DNA from 2 places in the Pseudomonas sp. DC1.2 genome. Region 1 is predicted to be linked to the other one. Evidence: riboswitches for the same ligand, from Rfam matches in the RefSeq annotation. Region 1 holds a riboswitch; the other holds the start of a gene.
The links. Region 1 has a riboswitch for cobalamin ahead of RHM68_RS13630 (CbtB domain-containing protein). Riboswitches for the same ligand answer to the same signal wherever they lie in the genome.
Positions count from the first base shown of each region.

Region 2: linked by a shared signal. The riboswitch ahead of cobO (cob(I)yrinic acid a,c-diamide adenosyltransferase) and the one ahead of RHM68_RS13630 (CbtB domain-containing protein) in region 1 are both predicted to bind cobalamin.

Region 1 covers NZ_CP133782.1:3,019,130-3,026,303, reverse strand. The annotation lists gene RHM68_RS13655 (fatty acid cis/trans isomerase) at 1-1,526, shown strand, start outside; gene nfuA (Fe-S biogenesis protein NfuA) at 1,714-2,298, shown strand; gene cobM (precorrin-4 C(11)-methyltransferase) at 2,438-3,184, opposite strand; gene RHM68_RS13640 (cobalamin biosynthesis protein) at 3,256-3,681, opposite strand; gene RHM68_RS13635 (CbtA family protein) at 3,678-4,379, opposite strand; gene RHM68_RS13630 (CbtB domain-containing protein) at 4,391-4,582, opposite strand; cobalamin riboswitch at 4,683-4,913, opposite strand; cobalamin riboswitch at 5,046-5,259, shown strand; gene cobW (cobalamin biosynthesis protein CobW) at 5,359-6,420, shown strand; gene cobN (cobaltochelatase subunit CobN) at 6,424-7,174, shown strand, end outside.
Region 2 covers NZ_CP133782.1:1,816,010-1,823,183, forward strand. The annotation lists gene RHM68_RS08245 (class I SAM-dependent methyltransferase) at 1-90, shown strand, start outside; gene RHM68_RS08250 (sorbosone dehydrogenase family protein) at 151-1,464, opposite strand; gene RHM68_RS08255 (hypothetical protein) at 1,535-2,119, opposite strand; cobalamin riboswitch at 2,274-2,509, shown strand; gene cobO (cob(I)yrinic acid a,c-diamide adenosyltransferase) at 2,589-3,200, shown strand; gene RHM68_RS08265 (cobyrinate a,c-diamide synthase) at 3,211-4,611, shown strand; gene bluB (5,6-dimethylbenzimidazole synthase) at 4,608-5,258, shown strand; gene cbiB (adenosylcobinamide-phosphate synthase CbiB) at 5,255-6,163, shown strand; gene cobD (threonine-phosphate decarboxylase CobD) at 6,156-7,148, shown strand; gene RHM68_RS08285 (cobyric acid synthase) at 7,145-7,174, shown strand, end outside.

The DNA of each region.
Region 1 (7,174 bases):
AACCTATAGACCTGATCAACACCCGGCGTCCGAACGACGATCCGGGTACTCAGATTTACTACCGTTTGTGGCCGGTGCAGGGTGTGATCGTCCACAAGACCCACATCACCTACCCATTGAGCCCGGCGAAAATGGCACGGGTCAAAAGCCTCTTCTATAGCGGTAACTGGCAGGTGACGGCGTTGCCAGGTTATGGCCCGGAACGTCGGGCCAATCCGTTCCAGACCTTCGAGGCCATTCCCGCTCAGGCCCGCTACCAGTTCATGCTCGATAACGCCGAATACTTTGTGCGCACGTTTATTCGCGGTCCGGTGTGCCGCGGCCAAATTGCGACCGACGTCATTCGTGACAACTTCTGGGCGCTGTTTCAGGCGCCGGACCATGACCTGTACATCACTGATCCTAACTATCGAGGGCAGGCCACGCCGTTGCTGGCGATGCCGGGGCAAAACGACGATGTCGGCAGCGTATTGAGTCTTTGGCGAGACTACCGCAACAAGCGTAATGAATATGAAGCGTTACGCCGCGACAGCTACGCTGATGCGCCGGCGCCGAGCTGGTCTACGTTGTGGGCAGGTAACGACAATGCCTTGTTAAGCATCTTTCGGCATTTCGACAGTGCCTCGGTGACCAAGGGCTTGATCGGTGAAGTACCGCAGACGATATGGCTGTTTGACTATCCGTTGCTGGAACGCACCTATTACCAGTTGGCGGTGAACTTCGATGTGTTCGGCAACGTGTCACATCAGGCGCAGACTCGCTTGTACTTTGACTTGATCCGCAACGGAGCCGAGCAGAATTTCCTGCGCCTGATGCCGGCCAATTCCAGGGGCGACTACCTCGACGATTGGTATCAGAGTAGTGGCAAATTCAAAATGTGGTTGGACTACGAGTCCATCGATAACGACAAGCCGACAGCACTGAAACTGGACGAAAAAGACCCTAAACGCGACTTTGCAAAGCAGTTGCTGGCTCGATACGGCGACCTCAATGCAACCCCGGACCCGATCAATCGATGCGAGGGCGCCTATTGTTCACGGCCCAATATCGACCCTGAATTGCAGAATGCCGAGCAGGCGTTGAGTCGCCTCACATCCCGTCCGGCTGCCGGGCTCAAAATCATTGATCAACTGCCAGAAGCCAGCATGCTGCGCATCGAGACCCGCAGCGGCAAGCGCGAGTTCTATAGCCTGTTGCGCAACCGTGCCCACAGTAACGTCGCGTTTTTGAGCGGCGAATCGCTGCGCTATCAGCCGGGGCTGGACACCCTGACCATTTTCCCCGGCGTGCTTAGTAGCTACCCCAACTTCATCTTCAACATTCCCGCCGAGCAAGTGCCAGCGTTCGTGGACGCGATGGAGCACGCCAATGACGGCAGCGGTTTCGAGAAAATCGTCGAGCGTTGGGGTATTCGTCGCAGTCATCCGCATTTTTGGGAGTATTTCCATGACCTGAGCCGCTACCTTCATGAAACCGATCCGGTGGAAGAGGGCGTGCTGGACATGAACCGCTACGAGAATCTTTGATCGATTTTTGATCGAAACGTGGGCGGAGTGTTGGTCGGGGTGAAACCCCGCTATTTCAGGCTTTAAAGCCTTGCCTGATGAGGTTTTGAACAGGCCGCCAGCGTTCGCGCTTTCCCGACAAAAATACTGGGACTTTGTGCGGCGCGACGATTGGCGTAAACTGCGCCGACGCCTGCGAGGAGTTTCCATGACCGCTATTACCATTACCGACGCCGCCCACGATTACCTGGCTGATCTGCTCTCCAAGCAGAACACCCCAGGTATCGGCATCCGCGTCTTTATCACCCAGCCTGGCACTCAGTACGCCGAAACCTGCATTGCCTATTGCAAGCCGGGCGAAGAGAAATCTGAAGACACTGCGCTGGGGCTCAAAAGCTTCACTGCCTACATCGACTCATTCAGCGAAGCCTTCCTGGATGATGCGGTGGTCGACTATGCCACCGACCGTATGGGCGGCCAACTGACCATTAAGGCGCCAAACGCCAAAGTACCGATGGTCAACGCTGACAGCCCGGTTAACGAGCGCATCAACTATTACTTGCAGACCGAGATCAACCCGGGGCTGGCCAGCCACGGCGGTCAGGTCAGCCTGATTGATGTGGTTGAAGACGGCATCGCCGTTCTCAAGTTCGGCGGCGGTTGCCAGGGCTGTGGCCAGGCAGACGTCACGTTGCGTGAAGGCATCGAGCGCACCCTGCTCGAGCGTATTCCGGAGCTCAAGGGCGTTCGCGACGTAACCGACCACACGCAGAAAGAAAACGCCTACTACTAAGGTGTTCGCTGCGACATAAAAAACGGCGCCCCGTGAGCGCCGTTTTTTTATGGGTGATGTTCAAGGATGCCTTCTCGAGCAGGCTCGCCCTGGATTGACGAGCGCCCAATTGCGAACGAGCGTGCTCGCGAAGAGGCTGCTAAGGGCGGTACAAATGCGCATGCCCCGCGCGGTACAGCGAGGACTCACTGAAATGATCGCTGCCAAGCACCCGGCCCACCAGGATCAGCGCCGTGCGTCGGAACCCTTTCGCTTCAACTTTCTCGGCGATATCGGCCAATGTCCCTACCACCCAGTCCTGATCCGGCCACGTCGCCCGGTGAATCACGGCGATCGGGCAGTCTGCGCCGTAATGCGGTAGCAACTCGGCAAGGATCTTGTGCAGATGATTGACCCCAAGATGAATCGCCATGGTCGCGCCGTGTTGCGCCAGGCTGCCCAGCTCTTCGCCCGCCGGCATCGCCGTCTTGTCGGCGTAACGCGTCAAAATTACGCTCTGCGAAACGTCTGGCAGCGTCAGTTCTGCCCCCAGCAGCGCGGCGCAGGCTGCTGTGGCGGTGACGCCAGGGATGATTTGAAAGGGAATATCGAGCTCGCGCAGGTAGCGAATCTGTTCGCCAATTGCACCGTACAAACTGGGATCGCCGGAATGCACGCGGGCGATGTCCTGGCCGTTGGCGTGGGCGTTTTTGATCAGTTCGATGATCTGTTTCAGGTGCAGCTCGGCGCTGTTGACTACGTGTTCGGCCCGGTGGCCTTCAAGCACCGCAGCCGGCACCAGCGAGCCGGCGTAGATGATCACCGGGCAACTGCGAATCAGCCTCTGGCCTTTGACGGTGATCAGTTCCGGGTCGCCGGGACCCGCGCCAATAAAATAGACGGTCATCGTCGGTTCCTGTAAGAAAAAGGGCGTGGAGAACGCTTCAGATGAAGATTGCTCATGATCGAGAGGGCGGATTAGCGCTGGGGTTGTGCCGCACTGGCTACCGCGAGGGTCGCCTGGGCATATTTCTGTCGCGATACCAGCAGTTTTGCCGGGGCCTCGACCAGTTGCTCCGCCAACGCCAAGGCTGCACTTTCCGCCACGCCGTAACAACCGGTGCGCTCGAAGGCGATCTGTGATTGATGGCTCAACTGTGATTGATAGCGAGCCAGCTGTTCGCTGCTGAAATACATCAATGGCAGGGACAACTGCGCGGCCAACTCTATCAGCCCCGGTTCATCGCGTTTCAGGTCGATGCTGGCCAGGGCCTTGATCATCCGCAATTCGATTTGATGAGCCTGTAACGCCTGATCAAGCAGTGCGCGTAGCGTGCTGACCGGGCAGCCGCGCTGGCAGCCCAGGCCGACCACCAGGGTCGGCGCTGCGCGGTTACTCGTCATGCGTGGTATTGACCGTCGGTTTTGCGGCGGAAAAGCCAGGCGCTTATAAGGCCCAAGGCCAGCCAGAACGCTACGTTGGTCAGCTGCGAAGCGATTTTGAACTGCGCGTCCAACGCTTCCGGAGCCAGCATCGAATGGACTTCCGGTTGTGGCGCACCGATCACGTGCGGAACCGCCAGAATAGCCACTCCGAGGATTTTCATCAGCCAGTGACGGCTGAACACGATCAGGGCGATACCGGCAGCGGTAGACGCTGCAGTACCGATCCACCAGGTCTGTCGTTGCGCCAGATCGGCGGCGACAGTGCCCGGCAACTCAGGTGGCAGGCCCAACGTTGGCGCCAGCACGAAGGTCGCATAACCCGCCAGGCCCCAGAGCAGGCCCTGAGCGGTGCGGGTGGGGGCGCGCAAAGTGTAGAGGCCCGCCAGCATCAGCGCGAAGCCCACCGCAACGACCAGGTTACCGCCGGTGGTGGACAGCACGCGCTGCCAACCGTTTTCCGGTTCCCAGGCCTCGGCGTCGTGAGTGTGGCCCACCATCGCGCCTTCGGCATGTTGATGGGTTTCAGTCGCTGGGGACTTTTCGTAGGTCTCTGCCTGCAGAATCAGCGGGGCCACCCAGAAGCTTTGCAGCAGAGTCAGCAGCAGGGCGGCCAGCAACCCGGTGAAACCTGCGGTTTGCGCTATACGCTTGATCATTTGGGCAGGTCTCAATGGCACGGAAACGCGGAGCTGTGACGGGTATCGTGTGCGGCATTGTGTACCGCATCAATGTGCGAGAAACCGGCGAAGTACACCAGGCAGGCACCGAGAATCGATGCGCCGATAGCGGCGGTCAGGCGTTGGCTCAGCGTTGTAGTGTTGCTAGTGGTGCGGCTGGTTGTACTGCTGATGATCGACATGGCGCTTCCCTCTGGTCTGTCAGCGGGTGAATAGAGCGCATGAAGACCCCCTGCGCGACAGGCATGCAGAAGTTCAAACAGCGCCCGCCCACCGCGGGTTTGTTATCGATGTGTTGCGGGCCGGTCTCCGGGCTCACGAGGGGCCAAGGCTTGCGCCTGAACCTGCAAGAATCGCCTTCCCATGCGACGTTGTCGGCACAGTGGATCTGATTCTTCGCTCGCTTACCGTTGCGGGGGCAGCATCGGACTGACATGGCTTTAAGAGTAAAGCACATGATTCACCGATTTCCCGTTTCACCCTATGAAGGGCACCCGTAACAAGGCGCACAGCAGACCACGGGTGGGGGCGGGGAGTCAATTGGCAAGGGTTCTCAACGCCGAACTGGAGGAACGTTGTCGCGAGCAGCCTCGCAACGGTAGCGGCGCGGACGCGACAAGACATTGACCCGCCCCCAGACGATGCGTAGCCTTGCGCTTTCGAGGTTCTTCGGCGTTTGTCGAAGCTAAGAAGGGAACGCGGTCGATGCCGCGGCTGCCCCCGCAACTGTGAACGGTGATGTTCGCTGCCACGCCACTGCAAGCCCACTTCATTGGGCGAACGGGAAGGCGCAGCAAATGCCAGTCAACCGACTGGCACACCGTCAGCCAGGAGACCTGCCTCGTCACAGATTCTCACTACAACCGGGCGGGGTGATCCGGTGGCGAACTCTTCCGCGCGCGCATCGTTGGCCGCGATTGTCGTCCCGTATGCCCGCCACCTTGCCAAAGGGCATCCGATGAAAACACTGGCCAAACTCCCTGTCACCATCGTCACCGGTTTCCTCGGCTCGGGCAAAACCACCTTGCTGCGGCACATGCTCGACAACGCTCAGGGCCGCCGCATTGCGGTGATCGTCAACGAGTTCGGCGAGTTGGGCATCGACGGCGAAATCCTCAAACAGTGCTCCATCGGTTGCACTGAAGAAGAGGCCAACGGGCGTGTTTATGAACTCGCCAATGGCTGCCTCTGCTGCACTGTTCAGGAAGAGTTCTTCCCGGTGATGCGCGAACTGGTGGCCCGTCGCGGCGACCTCGACCATATTCTCATCGAAACGTCTGGCCTGGCCTTGCCGAAGCCATTGGTTCAAGCCTTCCAGTGGCCGGAAATTCGCAGCGCCTGTACCGTTGATGCGGTGATTACCGTGGTCGACAGCCCTGCCGTGGCCGCTGGCACCTTCGCCGCGTTCCCCGACCAGGTCGACGCTCAGCGCAAACTCGATCCGAACCTGGATCACGAGTCGCCGCTGCACGAATTGTTTGCCGACCAACTGGCCAGCGCCGACCTGGTGATCCTCAACAAGGCCGACTTGATCAGCCCTGAAGACCTGGCCCGCGTGCGCCTGGAAGTCGCCGAAGAGCTGCCGGCTGCGGTGAAAGTTATCCAAGCCAGCAGCGGACGCGTGCCGTTGGACGTGCTGATCGGCCTCGGCGCGGGTTCCGAAGAACACATCGACAGCCGTCACAGCCATCATGACCATCACCACGACGGTGAGGACGATCACGACCACGACGCGTTCGACTCCATCTCAATCGAATTGCCGCAAGCCGACGAAAGCCTGCTGATGGATGCGTTGACCCAGTTGGTGGTCAAGCACGGCATCCTGCGGGTCAAAGGCTTCGCCGCGATCCCGAACAAGCCGATGCGTTTGCTGATCCAAGGCGTGGGCACGCGCTTCGACAAGCACTTCGACCGTCAGTGGGGCGCCGATGAAGCGCGCACCACGCGCCTGGTGTTGATCGGCCAGGAACTGGACGCCGCTCTGCTCGAAGCGCAACTGCGCGCTGCGCTCAGCGTTTAAGCCATGCACCTGCTCAGGACTCAGCCCGGCGGTTTCGTGTCGGATGACAACATCGCCGACCTTGGACAAACGCCCGCCGAGCTGGTGATCCTGTGCAGCGGCGACTCCAGCCTGGCGCTGCTCGCCGAGGCGGCGCAACAGTTGCCCGACGATTACCCGAGTGTGCGTCTGGCCAACCCGATGCAGGTTCAGAACCATGCGTCGGTCGATTTGTACGTCGATGAAGTGTTGCGCCACGCCAAAGTCATTTTGATCTCGCTGCACGGTGGCATTGGCTATTGGCGTTACGGCGTCGAGCGATTGGTGGAACTGGCGGAGCGCGGCGTGCAGCTTATTTTGGTGCCCGGCGATGACCGTCCTGACCCCGAACTCAGTGACTTAAGCACCGTGGCGGCCAGCGATCGCGATCGCCTCTGGCAGTTTCTGCGTCAGGGCGGCATGAGCAACGCGCTGGATTTTTTCCGCTGCCTGGCCAATCGCTGGCTGGACCGAGACTATGCCTGGGCCGAGCCACAAACGTTGGCGCGCACGGCGATTTATCACCCGCAAAAAAGTCTGGCTGAACTCAAGGATTGGCAAGCGGACTGGAAAGTCGACCAGCCGGTGGCTGCGGTGCTGTTCTACCGTTCGCACTTGCAGGCAGCGAATACCGGTTTCATTGATGTTTTTTGCCAGCGCTTGCAAGCGGCGGGGCTAAACCCTTTACCCATCGCGTTGGCCAGTCTCAAAGAGCCTGGCTGCCTGGCGGCGGTCG
Region 2 (7,174 bases), 1.2 Mb from region 1:
GCGCTCAACCTCGCCTTGAAGGATGACGCACGAGTCGATCTGTCGTTATTACCGTTGGGGGATGGGTTGACCCTGTGTCGCAAGCGCTGACGCCAATTAATGTGGGAGCGAGCCCGCCCCCACATTTGCCACGTATTGGCAGTCAGCGTGTTATTTAGCGGCCGAAACCCGCCACACCTTATTCCCCACGTCGTCCGCCACCAGTAAGTCCCCCTGCTGATCGATCACCACGCCCACCGGCCGGCCCATGGCATTTTCGTCTTTGTCGAGGAAGCCGGTCAGTACATCCATCGGCTGCCCGTTGGGTTTGCCGGCCGCGAACGGTACGAAAATCACCTTGTAGCCACTGTGTGGTTTGCGGTTCCAGGAGCCGTGCTGACCGATGAAAGCGCCGTTGGTAAACGGCGCTGGCAGTTTGCTGCCTTGGGCGAAGGTCAAACCCAGCGAGGCCGTGTGAGGGCCAACCGCGTAATCCGGCGCAATGGCTTTTGCAACCAGGTCCAGGTTCTGTGGCGTGACGCGCACGTCGACATGTTGGCCGTAGTAGCTGAACGGCCAGCCATAGAACGCGCCGTCCTTGACTGAGGTGATGTAGTCCGGCACCAGGTCACTGCCGATTTCGTCGCGCTCGTTGACGGCGGTCCAGAGCGCACCGCTGGTCGGTTCCCAGCTCATGCCGTTGGGGTTGCGAAGGCCGGAGGCAAAAATCCGGTGCTTGCCGGTGGCGCGGTCCACCTCCCAAATGGCAGCGCGACCTTCTTCGGCGGCCAGACCGTTTTCGCCAACATTGCTGTTGGAGCCGACGGTGACGTACAGCTTGCTGCCGTCCTTGCTGGCGATGACGTTTTTAGTCCAGTGATGGTTTATCGTGCCGCCCGGCAAATCGACGACTTTGGTCGGCTGCGCAGTGATGGATGTTTCGCCGTCCTTGTAAGGAAAGCGGAGCAACTTGTCGGAGTCGGCGACGTAAAGATCGTTGCCGACCAATGCCATGCCGAATGGCGAGTTGAGATTTTCCAGGAATACGGTGCGCGTTTCGGCGACGCCGTCGTGGTCTTTGTCGCGCAACAGCGTAATACGATTCGCGCTTGGGACGCCGGCACCGGCGCGGCCCATGACTTTCTTCATGACCCAGCCGCGGATGCCAGTGGCGTCATCAGGTTTGGGCGGGGCGTTGGTTTCAGCCACCAGTACGTCGCCATTGGGCAATACGTATAGCCAGCGCGGGTGATCCAGGTTTTCGGCAAAGGCAGCGACCTTCATGCCCTGGGCAGCTTTGGGAGTCACACCATTCGCCCAGCCGACCGCCGGGGCGATGTTCACCGTCGGAATCAGGGTCTTGTTCGGTTCCGGCAGCGTGGGCGACGGTCCGGTGCCGTCCGAGACTTGCAGGCGGGAGGACTCACCGCAGGCGGCGAGCCCTCCGGCGAGGGCGATGACGAAAACGAACTGAGGCTTGAGCATGCTGATCTTCTTCCCTATGAATGCAGTGTCCTATTCATAGAGAAGCGTAGACGTTCGATGGTTCAACCCATTAGCCACGCGCTTCCTTGAACAGTACGGCGATGCCGGGGTGATAGTGACCTGCTTCGTTGCGCAATTTGCGGTAGGCGTAGGGGAAATACCAGGCCACGGCGCAGGTATGTTCTTTTTGCAGGTCGTCGACCATGTCCTGGAGTTCTTCCGGAGTGGCACTGTGCTGGCTCTTGTGGGGTGCAACGAACAGGCAGCCGAGCTTCAGGTCGCTGGCGTGGCTGATACGCTTGGCGTCACTGGCAATGTCCTGAAGGGCTTGCTTGAGGTTCAGGTTGTTGACTCGGGGCCAGCGCTGGGTGGTCTGGAGCCAGGCACGTTCTTCATGGGTAGCGATCAACAGGTCGGTGCGCGCGTTGCGTTCGCCGTCTTCGGTCTGTTTACGGGTCGGGGCCTGTTGCAGTGTGACCATTTCGGCCATCCAGGCCGCCGCCGATAGCAAGCCGAGATTGGCTTTTTCGTCGTGCCAATACGGTGTGTCTGCATCGCCGCGTATGGCGTTGTAGCGGTCGATACAGTCAATCCAGCGTTCCAGCAGTGGACGCAAGAATTCCAGCTTTGGATTGCTGATGATCATGCCTTGCATGGGACTCGTCCTTGTTATTGTGGTGTCGATGTGTGGCTCTTTGATATCACTGCGCTCAGTGTGGCACAAGATTGGCGCCAGTAAATTGATCGACAGCAGTTATTCGCCCAGCGGCGTCCCGTCTTCAATTGACGCTCCACCCCCAACCCTCTAACCTTCGCGGCTTGTTTCAGGTGCTCTGTGGCTGCGGTCGACAGGGTGAAACAGGGAAGCCGGTGAGTGAGTTATGTCTGTCTATGAAAAACCACGATCCCGGCGCTGCCCCCGCAACGGTAAATGAGTGAAGGCTGTGCCTTGAGCCACTGTGCCGTTTGTCGGCATGGGAAGGCGCGCAGTCAGGCGTGATGCCGCTCATGAGCCCGGAGACCGGCCTGATCCATCCAGCGGCATCACGGTGGGCGATGCCAGGCTTTTTGCCGTCTATTCTTGTGCCTGCCCGCCGTTATCCAGCCTCAACGGAGAGCTTCCCATGACCGATACCCCCGACCGTGACGAACGCCATTTGGCGCGCATGTTGCGCAAAAAAGCCGTGATCGATGAACGCATCGCTAATTCGCCGAATGAGTGCGGCCTGCTGCTGGTGTTGACCGGTAACGGCAAAGGCAAAAGCAGTTCGGCTTTCGGCATGCTCGCCCGATCCATGGGGCACGGCATGCAGTGCGGCGTGGTGCAGTTCATCAAAGGGCGCCACAGCACGGGCGAAGAGCTGTTTTTCCGTCGTTTCCCGCAGCAGGTGCGTTTTCACGTGATGGGCGAGGGCTTCACCTGGGAAACCCAGGACCGCCAACGTGATATTGCTGCCGCCGAAGCGGCGTGGGCCGTCTCTCGCGAACTGCTGAGCGATCCGTCGATTGGTCTGGTGGTGCTCGATGAGTTAAACATCGCCCTCAAGCACGGTTACCTCGACCTCGATCAAGTGCTCAGCGACTTGCAGGCCCGTCCACCAATGCAGCACGTGGTCGTCACCGGTCGCGGCGCCAAGCCGGAACTGATTGAACTGGCTGACACCGTCACCGACATGGGCGTGGTCAAGCACGCGTTCCAGGCCGGGATCAAAGCGCAAAAAGGCGTCGAGCTGTGAATACTACTTTATGAAAAACAGTCGTCACTGCCCGGCGGTATTGATTGCCGCGCCGGCTTCCGGTCAGGGCAAGACCACCGTCACCGCCGCACTGGCCCGTTTGCATCGGAATCAGGGGCGCAAGGTTCGCGTGTTCAAATGCGGCCCGGACTTTCTTGACCCGATGATTCTTGAGCGCGCCAGTGGCGCGCCGGTCTATCAGCTGGACATGTGGATGGTCGGCGAGCAGGAAAGTCGTAGGCTGTTGTGGGAAGCGGCGGCTGATGCGGACCTGATTCTGATCGAAGGCGTCATGGGCTTGTTCGACGGTACGCCATCCAGCGCCGACCTGGCGCGACACTTCGGCGTGCCGGTGCTTGGCGTGATCGATGGCACCGCAATGGCCCAAACCTTTGGCGCTTTGGCCCTTGGACTGGCGCGTTATCAGCCGGACTTGCCCTTCGCGGGGGTGTTGGCCAACCGCGTGGGTACGTTGCGTCATGCGCAACTGCTTGAAGGCAGCCTGACGGAGGGCTTGCGCTGGTACGGCGCGTTGTCGAGGGAAACCGGCATCGAATTGCCGAGTCGCCATTTAGGCCTGGTTCAGGCCAGTGAGTTGAATGACCTCGATCTGCGCCTTGATGCAGCGGCCAATGCGCTGGCCTCCAGTTGCGAAGTGGCGCTGCCGCCGGCCGTCGAGTTCGCGGTCCCGGATGTGATCGCTGTCGAGCCGTTGCTCGCGGGTGTGCGCATTGCCGTGGCCCGTGACGAAGCATTTGCCTTCATCTACGGCGCGAGTCTGGATCTATTGCGAGCGATGGGCGCCGAGTTATCGTTTTTCTCGCCGATCCGCGACACCCAGTTGCCGCCCGCCGACAGCCTGTATCTGCCAGGCGGCTACCCCGAGTTGCACCATGTGACGTTGTCACAGAACACCTCGATGCTGAACGCGATCCGTGAGCACCATGCTGCCGGTAAGCCGCTGCTGGCTGAATGCGGCGGCATGCTGTACCTGCTCGATTCGTTGACCGATGTTGACGGCGCGCGTGCAGAAATGGTCGGCCTGCTGGCGGGGGACGCCGTGATGCAAAAGCGTCTGGCGGCGTTGGCCCTGCAAGCGGTCGAGTTACCAGAAGGATTGTTGCGCGGGCACACCTATCACCACTCGTTGACCAGCACGACGCTTGAGCCGATTGCCCGGGGCCTTAGCCCTAACGGTGGGCGCGGCGCGGAGGCGGTTTTCCGGCAGGGGCGGATGACCGCTTCGTATGTACACTTTTATTTCCCGTCCAATCCGGCGGCGATTGCTGCGCTGTTTGCGCCTGACCCTGAGGTCGTTTTCGCAAGCAGACTCGCTCCCACCGGTGAGCAGGTTCTTTGCGTCAGCACCGCTTCACAGGGGGGAGCGGGCTTGCCCGCTAAGAGGCCGTGACCGATAACGCATTCGGTGAAGCCGAACGCGCGGCCGTCTACCGAGCCATTGCCGAGCGCCGTGACATGCGCCACTTCAGCGGCGGAGTGGTTGAGCCCGCGTTACTGCGGCGCTTGCTTGAAGCCGCACATCAGGCGCCGAGTGTCGGCCTGATGCAGCCGTGGCGCTTCATTCGTATCAGCGACCGGGCCTTGCGCGGCAAGATCCAGCAACTGGTCGAGGAAGAACGTATCCGCACCGCCGAAGCCCTTGGCGAGCGTACCGACGAGTTCATGAAGCTCAAGGTCGAAGGCATCAACGACTGCGCTGAGGTGCTGGTAGCCGCGTTGATGGACGACCGCGAGCGCCACATCTTTGGTCGCCGCACGCTGCCGGAAATGGACATGGCTTCGCTGTCCTGCGCGATTCAGAACCTCTGGCTGGCGTCTCGTGCCGAAGGCCTGGGCATGGGCTGGGTGTCACTGTTTGAGCCGCAAGCCTTGGCGGACTTGCTAGGGTTGCCGCCCGGTGCCAAGCCGTTGGCGGTGCTTTGCCTGGGGCCGGTCGAAGCCTTCTATCCGGCGCCGATGCTGGTGCTTGAAGGGTGGGCGCAGGCACGTCCACTCAGTGAGTTGCTGTATGAAAATTATTGGGGAGTGAGTCAATGAGTGTGGCGTTGTTGAGTGTCGCCGCAGTGGCGCTGGACGCGCTGCTGGGTGAACCCAAACGCTGGCATCCGCTGGTGGCGTTCGGCGGTTTTGCGGATCGCATCGAGCAACGTTTCAACTCTGGCGGTCGCGGCTGGCGCAGTCATGGCGTCACGGGTTGGGTGATCGCCGTCCTGCCGCTGACCTTGCTGGTGACTGCGCTTTCTTGGGCGCCTTATGTTGGCTGGATGGTAGAGATTCTGGCGCTGTATTGCGCGCTGGGCATGCGCAGCCTGGGCGAGCACGTTGAGCCAGTGGCCAAGGCCTTGCGCGAAGATGATCTGGACGAGGCGCGCAAGCGTGTCGGCTACCTGGTCAGCCGTCAGACCAGTGAACTGGATAAAACCGAAGTCGCCCGCGCCGCCACCGAGTCGGTGCTGGAAAACGGCAGCGACGCAGTATTCGCCGCGTTGTTCTGGTTCGCCGTGGCGGGCGCGCCAGGCGTGGTGCTCTATCGACTGAGCAACACTCTGGATGCGATGTGGGGTTATCGCAACGAACGTTTCGAACGATTCGGCTGGGCGGCGGCGAAAGTCGATGACGTCCTCAACTACATTCCTGCACGGTTGGTGGCATTGACCTATGCGCTGCTTGGCAAAACCCGGCTGGCGCTTAAATGTTGGCGCACCCAGGGTCCGACCTGGGACAGCCCAAATGCCGGGCCGGTGATGGCTGCCGGTGCCGGTGCGCTGGGTGTCGAATTGGGCGGGGCGGCGATTTATCACGGTGAGCTGCATCAGCGTCCGTCACTGGGCGAAGGCGCACCGGCCGACGCCGACGCCATTGATCGTGGCTGGCAACTGGTCCAGCGCGGCGTATGGTTATGGCTGCTGATTCTCTGCGTGGGGGCTGAGTTATATGCTTGAGCACGGTGGCCGGTTGCGCAAGGCGGCGCTTGACTATGGCATCGCCGAAGCCGATTGGCTGGACCTGTCCAGTGGGCTTGCGCCCTGGCCGTTTCCGGTGCCGCAAATTCCATTGCGGGACTGGGCCCGTTTGCCGGAAACCGACGATGGCCTGGAGCAGGCCGCTTGCGACTATTACGGTGCTGCCCATGTGCTGCCGGTCGCTGGTTCGCAAATGGCGATTCAGTTGCTGCCGCGTTTACGTCGTGCCGGCAAGGTCGGCGTGTTGTCGCCGTGCTATGCCGAACACGCCGAAGCGTGGCGGCGTAGCGGTTACAGTGTGCGCGAAATGCTTGAGCAGGAAGTCGACTTTTTCCTCGACAGTCTCGACGTACTGGTGGTAGTCAACCCGAACAATCCAACGGGGCTCAGCCTGACGCCAAGTCGCTTGCTGGAGTGGCACTCGCGGCTGGCCCAGCGCGGTGGCTGGCTGGTGGTGGACGAAGCCTTCATGGACAACACACCGCAAATGAGCCTGACACCGTTTGCCCATCAGGTCGGTTTGATTGTGTTGCGCTCGTTCGGCAAATTTTTCGGCTTGGCCGGGGTGCGCCTCGGTTTTGTGGTGGCCGAGCGCAAGTTGCTTAAGTTGCTGGCCGAGCAAGTGGGACCATGGGCGGTCAGCGGGCCGACGCGGACGGTGGGGCAGAGGTGCCTGGAGGATTTTGAAGGGCATGCCCGGCAACGACTGCGCAGCGAACAGGCTAGCCAGCGATTGGCCGTGCTCCTTGAGCGTAATGGCTTCAAGCCGCAAGGCGGTTGCGCGCTGTTTCAATGGCTGATTAGCGACCGCGCTGAGGCGCTGCATCAATTTATGGCGCGGCGCGGCATCTTGCTGCGGTTGTTCACTCATAACAGCAGCCTGCGTTTCGGTTTGCCGGCCAGTGAAGCCGAAGAGGCCCGTCTCGAACAGGCTCTGCACGCTTATACCAAGGAAATTCAATGACTACGTTGATGGTGCAAGGCACCACG